4 regions of the Brachybacterium sp. SW0106-09 genome follow, and region 4 is predicted to be linked to each of the others. Evidence: riboswitches for the same ligand, from Rfam matches in the RefSeq annotation. Region 4 holds a riboswitch; each other region holds the start of a gene.
What was found. A riboswitch is a leader RNA that binds a small molecule or an ion and turns the genes downstream of it on or off. The one in region 4 is predicted to bind thiamine pyrophosphate.

Region 1: linked by a shared signal. The riboswitch ahead of Y09_RS04965 (3-oxoacyl-ACP reductase) and the one ahead of Y09_RS15040 (bifunctional hydroxymethylpyrimidine kinase/phosphomethylpyrimidine kinase) in region 4 are both predicted to bind thiamine pyrophosphate.
Region 2: linked by a shared signal. The riboswitch ahead of Y09_RS07035 (YkoF family thiamine/hydroxymethylpyrimidine-binding protein) and the one ahead of Y09_RS15040 (bifunctional hydroxymethylpyrimidine kinase/phosphomethylpyrimidine kinase) in region 4 are both predicted to bind thiamine pyrophosphate.
Region 3: linked by a shared signal. The riboswitch ahead of Y09_RS16070 (ECF transporter S component) and the one ahead of Y09_RS15040 (bifunctional hydroxymethylpyrimidine kinase/phosphomethylpyrimidine kinase) in region 4 are both predicted to bind thiamine pyrophosphate.

The regions. Positions count from the first base shown of each region.
Region 1 covers NZ_BCAK01000007.1:15,852-20,053, forward strand. Annotated here, with positions in the region: gene Y09_RS04955 (RimK family alpha-L-glutamate ligase) at 1-208, shown strand, start outside; gene Y09_RS04960 (LLM class flavin-dependent oxidoreductase) at 311-1,681, opposite strand; gene Y09_RS04965 (3-oxoacyl-ACP reductase) at 1,681-2,484, opposite strand; TPP riboswitch at 2,698-2,791, opposite strand; gene Y09_RS04975 (hypothetical protein) at 2,975-3,880, shown strand.
Region 2 covers NZ_BCAK01000013.1:7,470-11,671, forward strand. Annotated here, with positions in the region: gene Y09_RS07025 (ATP-binding cassette domain-containing protein) at 1-27, opposite strand, end outside; gene Y09_RS07030 (ECF transporter S component) at 107-808, opposite strand; gene Y09_RS07035 (YkoF family thiamine/hydroxymethylpyrimidine-binding protein) at 805-1,542, opposite strand; TPP riboswitch at 1,580-1,688, opposite strand; gene Y09_RS07040 (protein-L-isoaspartate O-methyltransferase) at 1,738-2,346, opposite strand; gene Y09_RS07045 (MBL fold metallo-hydrolase) at 2,354-3,103, opposite strand; gene purS (phosphoribosylformylglycinamidine synthase subunit PurS) at 3,321-3,590, shown strand; gene purQ (phosphoribosylformylglycinamidine synthase subunit PurQ) at 3,590-4,202, shown strand, end outside.
Region 3 covers NZ_BCAK01000058.1:107,058-111,259, reverse strand. Annotated here, with positions in the region: gene Y09_RS16075 (ATP-binding cassette domain-containing protein) at 1-2,033, opposite strand, end outside; gene Y09_RS16070 (ECF transporter S component) at 2,060-2,641, opposite strand; TPP riboswitch at 2,689-2,794, opposite strand; gene Y09_RS16065 (hypothetical protein) at 2,826-3,392, opposite strand; gene Y09_RS16060 (M13 family metallopeptidase) at 3,389-4,202, opposite strand, start outside.
Region 4 covers NZ_BCAK01000056.1:3,917-8,118, forward strand. Annotated here, with positions in the region: gene Y09_RS15035 (HNH endonuclease signature motif containing protein) at 1-1,568, opposite strand, end outside; TPP riboswitch at 1,878-1,970, shown strand; gene Y09_RS15040 (bifunctional hydroxymethylpyrimidine kinase/phosphomethylpyrimidine kinase) at 1,961-3,706, shown strand; gene Y09_RS15045 (MFS transporter) at 3,703-4,202, shown strand, end outside.

The DNA.
Region 1 (4,202 bases), on a different contig from region 4:
CGCGGCGGTCGCCGAGGTGACCGGCCTCGGCACGCCGCTGTACGGGCGGATCGACCTGGTCGACTCGGCCGAGCACGGGCGGGTGCTGATCGAGGCGGAGCTGTTCGAGCCGACCTACAACCTGCACCTCGCTCCGGAGGTGACGGAGCTCTTCGTCGACGCGATCCTGGGGCGGGTCCGAGCGACGGAGCCCGAGCGCTCGCTCTGAGGGCTCGGGGCGACGCCCCTTCCGCGGGAGGGGCCGGCGCCGCGAACAGGCCCCGTCCCCTCCCTCAGCGGTCCCGTCCGACCGGCCGCTCGCCAGCGTCGGTCAGCTCCCCGTCGGCGCCGGGATTCCCTGCGGCGGCCGCGGCAGGCCGAGATGGTCGCGCAGGGTCGTCCCCTCGTACTCGCGGCGGAAGCGCCCACGCCGCTGGAGCACCGGCACCACCTGGTCGACGAACTCCTCGATGCCGCCCGGCAGGGTGGGAGGCATGAGGTTGAAGCCGTCGGCCGCTCCTGCGTCGACCCAGCGCTCGATCTCGTCTGCCACCTGCTCCGGGCTGCCGATCACGGTCGCGTGGCCACCGCCTGCGGCGAGGAGCCCCAGCAGCTCGCGGACGGTCGGGCGGGCGATCTCGAGGATGCGCAGCACCGTGGCGTAGCGGCCCTTCGGCCCGGTGAACTCCTCCAGCGGCGGCAGCGGCGGGACCGGGGCGTCGAGCTCCCAGTCCGACGTGTCCTGGCCGACGAAGAAGGAGAGCTGGCGCAGCGAGTCCTGCACGGGCAGCAGGGCGTCGAGCTCGGCCTTGCGGCGTCGAGCCTCCTCCTCGGTCGAGGCGACGTAGGGGACCAGCCCCGGCATGACGGCGAGGGCGTCGGGGTCGCGTCCGAGCGCCGCCGCGCGGGAGCGGATGTCGTTGCGATAGGTGCGGGCGGAGGCGAGATCCCAGGCCACGGCGTAGATCCCCTCGGCGTGGCGGGCGGCGAGCGCGCGCCCGGGCTCCGAGGCCCCGGCCTGGAAGAGGACCGGGCGGCCCTGCGGCGGGGTCGGCACGTTCAAGGGCCCGTCGACGGCGAAGGCCTCCCCGCGATGCAGCGGCGGACGCAGGAGAGCGGGGTCTACGTAGGCGCCGTCCGGGTCGGCGAGGATGCTGTCCATCGGCCAGGACTCCCACAGCCCCTGGAGCACCTCGAGGAACTCCCCCGCCGTGGCGTAGCGCTGCGCATGGCCCGGCAGGGCGGTCATGGAGTGGTTGCGAGCCTCCTCGTCGGTCATCGAGGTGACGACGTTGACCCCGGCCCGGCCGCGCGAGATGTGGTCCAGGCTCGCCAGCAGCCGGGCGGCGTGGAACGGGTCCCAGAAGGTGCTGGAGACCGTCGTGACCAGCCCGACCCGTTCCGTGGCGCGGGCCATCGCGGTGAGCGCGGTGAGCGGTTCGAGCATCCAGGCGGGACCGCGCTCGACGCCGGCCGTGCCGATCGACTGGCCGTCGGCGAGGAAGACCGCATCGAGCCGGCCCCGCTCCGCGATCCGCGCGAGCTCCTCCCAGTACGTGATGTCCGCGAGGCGCTCCACCGAGGAGCCGGGCGCACGCCAGGCCGCGGAGTGGTGGCCGCAGGCATGGGCGAACAGGTTCAGTCGCACCGGGCGGCGGGCGGCGCCGGTCACGGAGGCATGGGCATGGCCGTGGGTGACCATCAGTCCATCACCAGCCCGCCGTCGACGACGAGGTTCTGCCCGGTGATCGCCCGTGCCCAGGGCGAGGCGAGGAGGAGCACGGCGTCGGCGAGCTCGGCGGGCGTGGTCACAGAGCGCAGCGGGGTGCTCGCGGCGATCGCGTCGAACACCGTCTCCGGGGTCGCGGAGCTCGCGTCGGTGGTGCGCAGCAGGCCGCCGCTGACCATGTTCACCGTGATGCCGCGGGGACCGAGGTCGGCGGCGAAGGTGCGGGTCAGGGCCAGCAGCGCCGCCTTCGCCGCGGTGTAGTCGTGGTAGGGCACGACGGGGTGCTGGAGGAGGTTCGTGCCGATGTTGACGACGCGTCCCGAGCCGGCGCGGTCGAAGCCGGGCAGGGCGGACTGGATGGTGTGCAGCGCGCCCTGCACGGCGCCGGAGAACTGTCCCGCGAAGGCCTCGTAGCCGATCTCGTGCGCCTTCGCGCGGGCGTCCCCGTCGAAGGAGAAGCCGGCCAGGGCGTTGTTCACGACGGTGTCGACGGGGTCGCCGAACTCGGCCTCGGCCCGGGCGAACAGGGCCTCGACCTGGTCGCGCTCGCGCACGTCGGCGCGCACGGCGATCGCCCGGCCGGGGTGCGCGTCGGCGATCTCCCGGGCGGCGGCCTCGCTGGTGAGGTGGTCGATGACGACCCTGGCTCCCTCGCGGAGGAACGCCTCGGTGAGGGCCCGGCCGAGGCCGCGAGCGCCGCCGGTGACGAGGACGACCTGCTCGGAGAGCGGCGGGGCGGTACGGGAGGCGCGGGTGGTCGGGGTGGAGGGTGTCATGGTCGTGCGGTCCTTTCAGGGCATGCGAGCACGCCCGCCGCCGAGCGGGAGGGACGTGTCGCGGTCGGAGCAGGGCCGGATCGGGGCGCGGCGCTGCGCGGGAGGCGACACGGGGACCGGGAGAGGGGATGGCGGCGTGCAGGGCGGCGGCGTGCCGGTTCGCGACCAGCACGGCCCTGGCCCGCAGGACCGTGGCCTGCAGGGCGACAGCGCACAGCGCATCGACGACATCCCTCCGCGAGCATGAACTCGATCAGGTTCTCCGGGTGTGCTCTCAGCCCCTGGCGGGGCACCCCGTGTCGATCACCGACTGTACCCGCCGCCGGCCGCTGGGCGCTCCCGGTCTCGTCGAGCTGCCTCCCAGCTCGTGGAGCTGCGGCACGTCCGCCTCCGGGGCGGGCGCACCGGGAGGAGCGAGCGGTGGACACGACGGGCCTTTCGACGTCCGAGGGGTGACGACGACAGCGTGGCGGGCCGAGATGACGAGCCGGTGGCCGCGGGGCTGGCCGACACCCTCATCGTCATCGAAGCCACCGACCCGGTTCAGGGCGGGGAACGACTCCAGCAACTGGTGCTGCCCACCGATCCGAAAGCCCCCATCACGTTGCAGGCCGCGTCGACACCACCGGTCAAGAATCCCCTGCTCGGAGCGCTGCAACTCGGCCACCACCGCGAGCACCTGACCGCGACTAGCCAACTCGCCTTCCGCACCGGCGCCGCCCATCCCCGACACCCGCTGCCACCGCATGCATTACGCGCCGCCTCGCGGCACCTGCTGCTGCCCGAACATCTTTCGACCGGGCGCCCGCTGACCGTCGCGCACATCCCCCAGGCGATCTGGACCGGCTCGCTGCCCCAACTCGATGCGTCCGATCCGATGGCCCACGCAGAGATCTCCCTTCTACTGGCCCGGATCGGCACCAGTCGCCCTTGGTCGCACCTCACCGTCGACCTAGGCCTCCCCCGCGCCTTCCCCTCCACCCTCGCCCGACGCATCCGCGCCAGACGCGCCCACGGAACCTGGCCCACCCTGCTGAGCCAACTCGAACAGCTCCTGGACGAACTTCAGGCGCACCCGCCGTGGGCCCACTACCGCCACCGCCGCATCCTCGCCGACGACCTCCGCCTGCTCTCGCAAGCCCTGACCTCGGCCCATCCCCGGCACGAGACGCCCATACTCGCCGTACAACGGCGGTTCTGGGAGCTCTTCACCGGCGGCGAAGCCTACTTCGCCCCGCGTCCCCTCGCCGTCCCCGCCGATCATCACGCCAAATGGAGGCAACGGCGCGAGGAGCTCGACGCCGAGCAGATGGAGCTGTTCGAGGCCGCCTTCCGGATCCTCGACCACTCCAGCCCCCTGCGACTCGGCAGACCGCTGAGCTGGCAGCCGCCTTGAAGCGGAGACTTCACTTACCAGCTCACCCCTCCAAACGGGGTACCCATCGGCATCGACGCGCTTCCCTACGTCCTCTCCAACAGCGCGCTGACCCTCCTCGACCAGCAATCCCACGAAGGCAACCGAGCCGCCGCCGCGAAAACCGCCTTGTCCCGCCGCAGCGGCCAGCCAGGTGCTCTCGACGCGAAGACCGCTGACTACTGGTCTGGCCCTCTCGCCACTCTCTACAGCGATCTCAAGAGCAACACCCTGATCCCCGACCGCCCAACCCTGCCCGCGCTACCCTTCCGGAACCGCTACCGCGCATGCTTCCCCGCGGAGC
Region 2 (4,202 bases), on a different contig from region 4:
CTCGCCGGCGGGAGCCGGTGCCCGCACAGGGCCCGGCTCCTGCTCCGGGGCCTGCCGATGCTCGGGGCCCTGCACCCGGCCTGGGGCCGCTCCCGCGGCGTGCGCCTCAGCGGACACGGCGCTCGGGGATCCGTGCCGCGCCCGCGGCACCGATCGCGAAGTCGGCGAGCACGCCGGTGCGCTCGAGCGCGCGGACGATCACCCGGGCCAGCAGACCGCCGAGCACGATCCCGGACAGCACCTGCACGCCGAGCCGGAGCGCGAGCAGGTCCTGGCCGTACCAGCCCATCCGGTACGCGGTCCAGAAGAACACCAGCCCCGCGCCGAGCGCACCGGAGGCGGCGAACACGCCCCAGCCGAAGCGGCGGTAGCGGGTCAGGGCGAAGGGCAGCTCGGAGCCGATCCCCTGCAGCGCCGCGGAGAGCAGCAGCAGGGGGCCGACGGGGCTGCCGAGGAAGACCACCTCGATGACCGCGGCGAGCATCTCGGCGAGGATCCCCACACCCGGTCGGCGCAGGATCGCGATCGCGACCGGCGCCACCAGCAGCCAGGAGCCGAACACGAGGTGCTGGGCGAGGTCCCCGGCCGGGCCCATCGCGATCGCCAGGCCGTTCCAGGCTTGCACGAACACCCAGTACAGGAAGCCGAACACGACGCCGAGCACCACCACGAGCACGAGCTCGCGCAGGCTCAGCGGGGTGTGGCGACGGGACGTGCCGGCAGGGGCGGTCGCGCCGGCGTCGGCAGGCGCCGCGGCGGGCGCTGCGGAGTCGTTCGCGGGCGCGGCGGTGCCGTGCTCCTCGGTCATCGCGCCTCCTCCCGGCCCTCGTCGCCGGCGGCCGGTGCGTCGGCGCCCGGTGCGTCGGCGCCCGCCGCGAGCTCCCGCACCTCGTGCGAGGGGCTGTTCAGCGAGAGCGTCAGGTGGCTGGTGACGTGCTGGACGCCGCGGCCGACGAGCAGCCAGCCGGCGAGCGCGGTGGCGATCACGTCGCCGGCGTCGCCCTCGAGCCGGGTGACGAAGTGCTCGGAGCCGCAGAAGGTGCCGAGCTCCTTCGTATGGTCGATCGCGGCGTGGATGTCGCGCATGTGGTCGGGGGCGGTGCCGTCGACGGCGACCTCGTCGGCCAGCGGGTACAGCGCCCACTCGGCGCTCGCGAAGCGTCCGGTGCTCCGCGGCTGCGGCACCTCGGTCGCGCGGGGGCCCGCGCCGCCGGGCAGCTCGCATTCCACCTCGCCGGGGCAGCCGCGCGAGAGGAGCACGGAGAGGGTCGCGTGGTGGCCGGTGCGGGCGAGCGCCTCGGCCAGGTCGATCAGGACGCGCTGGAGGTGGGCCTCGTGGCCGCCGAGATAGGTCGAGACGTCCCCGGTCTCGTGCACGAGGCCGGTGAGGTCCAGCCGGGAGAGGACGCCTTCGAGGATCCGGGCGTAGTCCTCGCTCATCACGGCGGCGGTGACGCGGGCGCCGACCCCGAAGCCGAGCGGGGTCGCGGCCGGGCCGCCGGAGGGGGCGGGCGCGGTGGGGGCGGTGGGCGATGAGGTCACGGTCCATGCCTTTCGTACGGGCACGGGCGCGCGGCGACGATCGCTCGGCGGAGCTCCCTGCGCCGGCATGATCCGGATCAGGTTCTACGGTCGGAGTTCGAGTACTCCCTCTCAGCCCGGCCTACCGGACTCCCGTGCACGCCCCGCACCATACCGGTCCGGTCCGGCGCACGCTCCTCGTGTCCGGCGCTGCGTTCAGCGGGTCGTCGGCGGGTCCTCGACGAGGGGGACGAAGACGTAGGCGCCGTGCTCGCTCGCGGCGACCTCCTCGCCGCGGCGCTCCAGGCGCAGCATCCGCTCGCGCACGGGGATCACCATCACGCCGCCGTCCGCGAGCTGCGCGATCAGGCTCCGCGGCACGGCGTCGGCCTGCGCGGAGACGAGGATCCGGTCGTACGGCGCGCCCTCCGGCGCGCCGAGCACGCCGGGGTGCGCGAGTCGGATCTCGGCACTCGCCGTCCCCGCGTCCGCTGTCCCGGCGAGCGCGGCCCGGGCCGGGCTGATCAGCTCGGCGCGCCGCTCGACGCCGATCACCCTCCCCTCCGGTCCGCACAGCCGGGCGAGCAGCGCCGTCGTCCATCCCGATCCCGCGCCGAGGTCGAGCACTCGCTGCCCCGGTCGCACGTCGAGCAGGGCGAGCATGTTCCGCACCGTCGTGGGCTGGGAGTTCGTCTGGCCGTGACCGATCGGCAGGGGCCGGTCCTCGCCGGCGAGCCGCCGCAGCTCCTCGGGGAGGAACCGTTGCCGGTCGGTCGCCGCGAGCGCCTCCTCGAGGCGGCGCTCGCTCTCGGCCCGGTGCGACATGGCGCCGTCAGCTCCCGGCGACCTCGACGACGCCGTCCTCCGGCCAGTCCCGCACCTCGGTGCCCTCGGGGGCGAGGTTCGTGGCCTGGCGCAGGTAGATCGGTCGTCCGAGGTCGCTCGCGACCGCGTCGTGGACGGGCAGGGCGAGCCGCGGGCCGACGGCGCGGAGGAACTCGATGGTCTCGGACATCTTCGACCAGGGCGCGGTGACGGCGAAGGCGAGGACGTCGATGCCGTGGAACTCGGGGACCGGCTCGAGGGAGTCCCCGGTGATGCCGAGCCGCGGCCCGTCCCCGGCGGACAGGACGATCCCGCAGTTCCCGATCCGCGGGATGTCGGGGTGGATGATGGCGTGGCGTCCGCCGACGGCCTCGAGCCGCAGCGACGGGTGGTCGCCGACGGGCGTGAAGCGGTGCGCCTCCCCCGCCGCGAGCGGGATCACCCGCTCCTGCGCGACGAGGGGCCCGCCGCTCCCCTCGTCGCCGCCGTCGGAGGCATCGGCGGCGGTGAGCACCCGGGCGGTCTCCGGCTCGGCGATCACCTCGGCGTCGGACGCGGCGGCGAGCACCTCGCCCAGCAGCGCGGGGTCGACGTGGTCGGGGTGCTGATGGGTGATCACCACGGCGTCGAGGCTCGAGAGCTCCTCGGCGCCCAGGCCCCGCACCGCATCGGCGCTGAAGCCGCCCGGATCCACGAGCAGGCGTCGCCCGGCGGTCTCCACGAGCAGGCAGGAATGGACGAGGTGGCGGATCTTCATCGGGTCCTCCCGGGGGTCGAGGTCGCGTGCCTCGAACCTAGTCCCCGTCGGCCGGGACGTGCCAGGGCCGCGGGGGCGTCCGGTCGGGAGGACACCGCCGTGGGCGCCCCGTCGGCACGGCCGCGTTCCTCGGTACGATGGGGCCCTCGGGCCGCGCCCGAGCACCAGCCCCCGGCACGCCGCCGCGCGCGCCACACGTCCCCTCAGGAGTGCCCCCATGCCACGTGTCGTGGTCCACGTCATGCCGAAGCCGGAGATCCTCGACCCGCAGGGCAAGGCGGTCGCCGCCGCGCTGCCCCGCCTGGGCTTCGAGGGCATCGCCTCGGTGCGCCAGGGCAAGCGGTTCGAGCTCGAGGTCGAGGGCGAGGTCACCGACGAGGTGCTCGCCTCCCTGCGCGAGGCCGCCGAGACCCTGCTGTCGAACCCGGTGATCGAGGACGTCGTCTCGATCGACGTGGAGGACCCCTCCGCGAAGGGCGCGGCCTGATGCGCATCGGTGTGGTGACCTTCCCCGGCACGCTCGACGACCGCGACGCGCTGCGCGCCGTGCGGCTCGGCGGCGCCGAGCCGGTCGCGCTGTGGCACGGCGACGATTCGCTGCACGAGGTCGACGCGGTCGTGCTGCCCGGCGGCTTCTCCTACGGCGACTACCTGCGGGCCGGGGCGATCAGCCGCTTCGCCCCCGTGATGGACAAGGTGGTCGACGCCGCGAACGGCGGCATGCCCGTCCTCGGCATCTGCAACGGCTTCCAGATCCTCTGCGAGACGCATCTGCTGCCCGGCGCGATGATCAAAAACGCGCACCGTGCGTTCATCTGCCGCGACCAGCCGCTGGCCGTGGAGAACAACCGCACCGCCTGGACCTCCGGCTACGAGGCCGGCCAGGTCATCCGGGTCCCGCTGAAGAACCAGGACGGCCAGTACGTGGCCGACGAGCGCACCCTGGCCCAGCTCGAGGACGAGGGCCGTGTGGTCTTCCGCTACGCCGCCGGCGCCACTCACGGCCCGGCCGGCTTCGAGCAGAACCCCAACGGCTCGCGCCACGACATCGCGGGCGTCACCAACGCCGCGGGCAACGTCGTGGGCCTCATGCCGCACC
Region 3 (4,202 bases), on a different contig from region 4:
GCGATCAGCGGCCACACCAGCAGCCCCGCCGCGATCAGGACCCCCAGCAGGTCCGCGGGTCCGACGGGGCTCGGCGCCGCCCAGGTGCGGTGCGTCGCGGTCGCGAAGCCGCGGGAGTCCATCGCCAGGGCCTGCTGCTCGGCGCCGCGCAGCGTGTCCACGAGCAGGGCGAGGGTGGCGCCCGCGAGCACCCGGGGGGAGCGGGGACCGCCGAGGCCGCGGCGAGTGCGTGCCTCGAGGATCGCAGCCCACTGCCGGCCCAGATGCCCTACCCGCACCAGCGCGATCACGGAGGCGGCGACGGGCCGTCCGGGCAGGTGCAGGCGCTGGCCGAGCGCGTCCCCGAGCGGGGTGGGGCGCACGGAGGCGAGGGCCAGCACCCCGGGGGCGACGAAGGCGGTGATCCGCGCGGCCTCCTTGAGGCCGACGAGCCATGCCTCCCCGGACAGCGCCGGCGCCTCGCCCAGCAGCGCCGTGGTCCAGGCGAGCCCCGCCGCGGAGAGCACGATCGGGAGCAGGCGCAGGGCCGCGCCGCGCAGGCTCCGCACCGCCAGCGGGGCGAGCAGCACGGTCGGGGCGAGGGCGAGCAGCCCGCCCTGCCAGCTCTGCACGGCGAAGGAGCCGATCGCGGCGAGGATCCCGATCAGGCTCAGCGTCAGCGGGTTCAGCGCGTCGGCCGGGACCCGGCGGGGCGCGGGCGTGGGGACCGCGTCCGGTGCCGGGGCGGGCAGGTCGTGGCGCGCGTCGGCCGCGGCGACGAGGAGCTCGTCGTGGCTCGCGGCGAGCACCGCCGTGCCGCGGGCCCTCGCCTCGCGCAGCAGCTCCAGCACCTCGCGGCGCCGCCGGGCGTCCAGGCCCACGGTCGGCTCGTCGAGCACGAGCAGGCCGGGCCGCTGGGCGAGGGCCGCGACGATCGCGAGACGGCGCTGTTCGCCGCCGGAGAGGCGGTGGGGGTGGGCGCCGGCGAGCGGGGCCAGGCCCGCCCGCTGAAGGAGCTCGTCCGCGAGGTCCTCGTCCGTGGCCCAGGGGGAGGCGAGGACCTCCTCCCGCACGGTCGTCGCGACGAAGGAGTGCTCGGGGTCCTGGGGGACGAGGGCGATTTGGGAGGGCTCGGGGCGGGACACGGCGCCCGCTCCCGGCTCCGTCGCGCCGACGAGGACGCGCAGGAGGGAGGTCTTGCCCGCACCGGACGGGCCGGTCAGCGCGGTCAGCCGCCCAGCGCGCAGCTCGAGGTCCTGCGGTGCGGTGAGTCCCCGGGCGGGCACGGTGACGCCGCGCAGCGCGGCGACGGTCTCGCCGGGCCCGACAGGGCCCGGTGCCTCCTCGGCGGCGGCCTCCTCCTCGAGCACTCCCGCCTCGATCAGCACCTCGCGACGGTGGGAGAGGAGCTGGTCCGGATGCCCGTCGGCGAGCACCCGGGCGCGGGAGCCGAGCACGATCAGCCGGTCCACGTGCGGCAGCCAGGGCCCGATCCGGTGCTCGGCGACGACGAGGGTGCGGCGGCCCGTGACCGCGAGGATCGCCCGGCGCACCTCCTCGGCCGTCGGGGCATCGAGCATGGAGGTCGGCTCATCCAGGAGCAGCAGGTCGGGGCGCAGGGCCAGCGCGCCGGCCAGCGCGATCCGCTGCTGCTGGCCGCCCGAGGCGTCCAGCGGCGCCCGTTCGGGGTCGAGGTCGACTCGCGCTGCCTCGAGCGCCCGGGCGGCGCGCTCGGTGAGCTCCGGCCGGGGCAGTCCCGCGTTCTCCGGTCCGAAGGCGGCGTCGCGGGCGACGGTCGCGCCGACGAGGGCGTGCACCGGGTTCTGCAGCAGCAGGCCCCGCTCCCCGGGCCGGCTGGGCGCGGGGACGAGCCCCTCGCCGTCCCCGTCCTCGGGGTCCAGCAGCCCGGCCAGCGCCCGCAGCACGGTCGACTTCCCACTGCCGCTCGCCCCGGCCAGCAGCACTCGCTGCCCGGGCGGGATCTCGACGTCGAGCCCCTCGATGGTCGGCTCGCGCCGGCTGAGCGGCCGCCAGCGCAGCCGGTCGACGTGCACGGGCGCCGCCGGGACGGTCCCGGTGCTCAGGCCTCCACCGCGCGGGCCGCCTCCCGGCCGGAGGCCAGGGAGTCCACCGCGCCGGTCGCGATCAGCGCCCGGCTCGCCGCCCAGCCCAGCACCCCGCACAGCAGCGCCCCCGAGAGCAGGAAGAAGGCGAGCATCGTGCCGGAGAAGGCCCAGCTCATCTCCTGGTAGTAGGCGACCTTCTCCCATCCCCATTCGAGCAAGGCAGAGAGCACGCCGCCGAGCACCGCCACGGGCAGGGTGAAGCGCCGGTAGCGGGTGAGCAGGAAGGCGAGCTCGACTCCACCGCCCTGCATGAGACCGGACACGGCGGTGCCCCAGCCCCACTGGCTGCCCAGCAGCATCGAGAGCACGGCGGCGACCATCTCCGCGAGCAGGGCGGCGCCGGGCTTGCGCACCAGCAGCGCGGCGAGCACGGCCGGCAGGAACCAGATCCCCGCCAGCAGCCCCTCGGCAGGCTTGAACGCCGCGGTCAGCGGGCCGATCAGGGTGTAGAGCTGGCCGTAGCCGAGGAAGGCGACCCCGAAGGCCGCCCCGATCAGCACGGTCACCAGCAGATCGACGGTGCGATAACGGGTCATCACGTCTCCTCCCAGGTCCTGGAAGGGGCGCGGAGCACCGGCGGTGCTCCACGGAAATCCCGACTCCCTACGCCGGTGCGAGCCGGATCAGGTTCGAGGGTCTGCGCCGTCGGCGCACTCTCAGCACCGGACGGTGCTCCCCTGTCAGTGGATGACGAGCAGACAGTCTAGCCCAGGAGCACGCTCAGCGGCGGGCACGGATGGCCTGGTCGATCGCATCGGCGGCCGCCTGGGGGTCGACGGGGGAGAGGATGTAGCAGGTGTCCTTCGTCCCGATGATCTCCACGCTCGTGCCCGGCCGGGTGACCAGCATCCGATAGGGTCGCTGCTGCTCGGCGAGGGTGAAGATCTTCCGCCGGCCGACGGGGGTGAGCTCCTCGGGCTTCGGGGTCATCGCCCTCCCGCGCCGCCAGCCGTAGCCGCCGAGGGCGACGCCCACGGTGCCGGTGGGAATCTCCCGCAGCTGCACGGTGCGGAAGTCCTCGATCGGCCAGACCCGGCGGGGGAGGAAGCCGCCGAGGCTGACGGTGACCCCGTGCTCGTCGACCACGAAGCGGGTGGCCTGGCCCATCCACGTCCACAGCGCCAGCAGCGCGAAGGCGGCGAGCACCGCGATCGCACCCGGAGCCGATCCGCGCTGCAGCAGCAGGCCCGACACGATCAGGCCCGCCACCACGGTGACGACGACGCGGGTCCAGCCCACGGAGGAGGGCACCGTCCGCCCGACGTGGAAGGGCGCATCGGGCCTCACCAGATGCTCACCCGCTCCTCGGGAGCGCGGTACATGCCATCGCCCTCGCGCACGTCGAAGGCCTCATGGAACTCGTCGAGGTGCCCGGCGACCGTGTTGCAGCGGAACTCCATCGGCGCGTGGAGGTCCACGGCCAGGCGGCGGATCGCCTCCTGGGGCCGGTTCCGGCCCCGCCACACGGTCGCCCAGGACCAGAACACGCGCTGCAGGCCGGTGAGCCCGTCGAGCTCGGCCGCGGCCTGCTCCTCGGAGCGGCTGGCGAGATAGGCCTTGACCGCGATGGAGAGCCCGCCGAGGTCGCCGATGTTCTCGCCGATGGTGAGGGCGCCGTTGACGCGGTGGGAGTCGTCGAGCTCGCGCGGGGAGAGCTCCGAGTACTGCGCGATGAGACGGGCGGCGCGGGCGTCGAAGGCCTCGCGATCCTCCGCCGTCCACCAGGAGACGAGGTTGCCGTCCCCGTCGTACTTCGAGCCCTGGTCGTCGAAGCCGTGGCCGACCTCGTGGCCGATCACCGCGCCGATCCCGCCGAAGTTCACGGCGTCGTCGGCCTCCGCGTCGAAGAACGGGGGCTGGAGGATCGCGGCGGGGAAGACGATCTCGTTCCGGCCGGGGTTGTAGTAGGCGTTGACCGTCTGCGGGGTCATGTGCCACTCGGTCTCGTCCATCGGCCCGCCGACCTTCGAGAACTCGAAGTCCGCCTCGAAACGACGGGAGGCGCGGACGGACGCGACGAGGTCGCCGGGGACGAGCTCGAGGCCGTCGTAGTCGCGCCACTTCTCCGGGTACCCGATCTTCGGGGTGAACCTCTCG
Region 4 (4,202 bases):
AGCTCGACCATCTCGAGGCTGGCGTGGTCGAGGTCGTCGAGGACAGTGACGGCGTCGCCGTGGTGGCCGACGGTCCAGCGGGTGCGGCCTGGCTCGCCTGCCTGCGTGGGGAGCCGGGTGGGGTCCAGCAGGCCGTTCGTCTTGTCGAGGTGGTGCTGCCAGCACAGGAGGTGCAGGTTCTCGACCTCGGTGGCGCCGCCCTCGCCCGGGGTGCCGCGCAGGCACTCCTCGATGTGGTCGCACTCGGAGGCCCAGGAGGTGGGGCGCGTGCATCCGGGGACGGCGCACTGTCCGTTGCGGAGCCGGAGGTGCTCGAGCATCGCGGGGGTGGGGATGACGCGGTCGGCCGGGAGCGGGAGGAAGGCGCCGCTGCTCGCGCTGGTGAGGACGCGGTGCCAGACGGTGCAGCTGCCGGCGAGGGAACGCGCCATCGAGGGCGGCAGCGGGGTGACGCCGTCGAGCATGCCGGGCTGGTCGGAAGCGCCGAGCAGGGTCAGCACGGGCACCGTGACGTTGAGGCGGAACCGCTCGGCGGGGACGGCGACCCCGTCGACGTCGAGTTCGGCGGTACCGATCAGGGCGTAGCGCAGCCGGGTGAGCGGAAGGGCCCTGCCGGTCTCGAGGACGACGCCGTCGGGGTCGTGCGGGATCGGTGTGCCGTCGCGGAGCGCCGCACGCTGCGCCGCCTGGACGGCGCGGGCGGACTCGTCGACTGACTTCCACCGGGCGAGGATCTCGGGGATCGGGCCCGTGATCCGCAGGGTCCCGGTGCCGGCCTCCGCGCCGGGAAGCAGCTCGACGGTGCGCTCGAGCGCGGCGACGGGATCGGGACGGCTCTCGCGCTCGGCGAGATGCTCGATGAGGGCGCGCAGGAGCGTGAAGAATCGTTCCGGGCTGATATCCGTGGACCATGTCGAGATCACGGCATCGAGATCCCTCCTGGAGGATTCGGAGAGCTTCTGCGAGGTCTTCAGCATCTTCTGGAACCACGCCGACGGCATGCTCCCGGATTCAAGGTTCTCGAGGGTGCGCGGGAAATGGTTCACGGCCTGGTATGCGTCGCGCAGTCGCCAGCTCGCGGCACTGCGAGTGACCCGGAGGCCGAGTGCGGCGCGGAGCGTCTCGACCTCGTCGAGCTCGCAGGCGTCCTCGTACTCGCCCTCGAACTCGTGCAGGGCGGCGAGGGCGCGGTACTGCGCCGCGAGCGCGAGGGCAGTGGCGCGCTCCGCATCCCACACGCGCTGCGCGGCCTCGCTCAGGGCGGGGTCGTCGGCGCAGCCGCCGAGATCGGGCAGCGCGTCACGAGTACGAGCCTGGCGTGCGCCGACCCGGCGGAAACGTGCAGGAAGCGACGCGATCAGGGCATCGTCGACGGGGTCCGGGGAGGTGGCGGCAGGAACCGACGGCGATGCCGTCACCACCGGCGAGGAGGCGGGAACCGAGGGCAGGGAGACCTCCCACGCGGAGGTATCTGGGGCGGCGGCATCCGACCGCTCGGAACGCACCGCGTCGCGTGCGCCGTCGGCGATCTCATCGCCCGGCGAATGCTCCGGCTGCGTGATGCCCATCGGCCCCTCCTCCCCGTCCGCGTCGGCGATGCGTCGATGCACCGCCCTTCTCGATCCGACCCCTTCAGACTAGGGACCGACACCGACAGAAGAAAGGCCCACAGAGAATATGTGGATAACTTTCTGATCGAGTGGCGGATCTCGAGCGCAATGCGGCTCTCGATCCTCACCTTTCCTCCACAGCTCCTCGTTTTCCACAATGCCATCCACAGATTTCCGAGGGGCCGCCTCGTCTGTCGGACCCCTGCGGTAGAGGGGCATCGGCTCCGGACATCCCGGCCCCTTCCCCGCCGCCTGGCCTACACTCGGCCGCTGGACACGGGGTGCGCCCGAGGCGCTGAGATCACACCCGTGGAACCTGATCTAGTTCGTACTAGCGAAGGGATGTCCGCATGAGCTCGGATCCTTGCACCCTCTTTCCCGCTGCCCTCCCCCGCGCCGCCGCGCCCGATCGGCCCGCCACCCGCCGGCCCGCGTCCGGCCATCCCGCAACGGGCCATCCCGCACCCGACCGCCCCGCGCCGTCGGCCCCGCGAGTGCTCTCGATCGCGGGCACCGACCCGACGGGCGGCGCCGGCACCGCGGCGGACCTCAAATCGATCACCGCCGCGGGCGGCTTCGGCATGGCGGCGGTCACCGCGGTCGTCGCACAGAACACCCACGGCGTGAGCGACATCCACGTCCCTCCCGCGCAGTTCCTCGCCGCGCAGCTCCGCGCGGTCTGCGACGACGTCGAGCTCGAGGCGGTCAAGACCGGCATGCTCGGCACCGCCGAGATCATCGAGGCCGTCCGGACCTGGCTCTCCGCCCATCCGCCGCGGGTGCTCGTCGTCGACCCGGTGATGGTCGCGACCAGCGGCGACAGGCTGCTGGAGCCCGAGGCGGAGCAGGCGATGATCCGCTTCTGCTCCCTCGCCACCGTGGTCACCCCGAACATCGACGAGCTCGCCGTCCTCACCGGCGAGCCCCGCGCGCACGACGAGGACGAGGCCCTCACCCAGGCCGCCCGCTGGTCGGAGGCGACCGGCGTCGCGGTCGTGGTGAAGACCGGGCACCTCGACAGCCGCGAGGTCACCAACACCTGGATCGGGACCGACGGTACCCGCCACCCCGTGCACTCGACGCGGGTGGACACGACGAGCACGCACGGCACCGGCTGCTCCCTCGCGGCGGCGCTCGCGACCCGGCTCGGCGCCGGCGAGGACCCGGCCACGGCGCTCGCCTGGGTCACCGACTGGCTGCACGAGGCGATCCTGCACGGCGCAGAGCTGCAGGTCGGGAGCGGGAACGGCCCCGTCGACCACGCCCACCGGGCACGGCGGCTCGCGGCGGCGGGATCGGCCGCGCCGTGGGTCGCCGGCGGCGCGGTGCCGGACCGGTGGGAGCAGCCGGCCCAGCTCGCCGCCCGAGCGACGGCCGACGGCCCGACGGGTCCTGCCGCCTCGGTCCCGCCCGTCGGCCCGTGGACCGAGGCGCTGTGGGCGGCCGGGGCGCCGCTCGCCGGCGCGATCGAGGGCTCCGGCTTCGTGGCGGCGCTCGTGGACGGGAGCCTGCCCGAGGGGCAGTTCTCCTTCTATCTCGCGCAGGACTCTCACTACCTGCAGCGCTACTCCCGCGCCCTCGCGACCCTCGCCGCGACCTCGGAGGACCCTGCCGCGCGGGAGTTCTGGTCGGACTCCTCCCGGCACTGCGTGGATACCGAGCTCGAGCTCCACCGCGGCTGGCTCGCGACCCGTCCTGACGCGGCGGAGGTGGCCGTCAGCCCGGTGACCAGTTCATACACCGACTTCCTGCTCGCCCGGGCGCTCGGGGACCCGACGGCCGTCGGAGCGGCCGCGGCGCTGCCCTGCTTCTGGCTGTACGCGCAGGTCGGGGCGAGCCTGCCCGAGGTACCGGACGAGCACCCCTACGCGGGGTGGCTCCTGACCTACCGCGACCCCACCTTCGTGGAGGGGGTGCGCGGGGCGCTCGGCGTCGTCGAGCGCGAGCTCGAGACCGCCGATCCCGCCGTGCGGGCGGAGGCGGCGCGCGCCTTCCTCCTCACCTGCCGTCACGAGCTGGAGTTCTTCGAACAGGCACGACGTGTGGACGCCGCCGCCGTCTCCCCGGCTCCGACGCTCACCGGGGCGACTCGATGACCGCCGCCTCGATCGCCGCGACCGGCACCCGCGCCCTGCCGCCCGAGGGCCGGGCCGCGCTGCGCGCCGGCGTGGTCGGGAACTTCATCGACAACATCCATGTGTTCCTGCCGGTCACGGCGCTGGCGCCGGCGATGCTCGTGATCGCGGGCCCGTCGGCGACCGCGTCGGCGGCGGCGCTGATCATCGTCGCGATGCTGCTGGGCCGGCCCGTCGGCGGGGTGGTGTTCGGGCGGATCGCGGACCGCATGGGACGCACCCGCACCACCCGCCTCGCCATCGCGGGCACCGCGGCGTGCGCGCTCGCGATCGCCCTCGTCCCCACCCATCAGATGCTCGGCCCGGGCACGGTCGCGCTGATCCTGGCGCTGCGCTTCCTCGGCGGGATCTTCGTGGCCGGCGAGTACTCGGCCGCGATCCCGCTGGCGATGGAGTGGTCGAGGCCGCGGCGGCGCGGACTGATGAGCGGGCTGATCCTCTCGATGGCGCCGTGGGC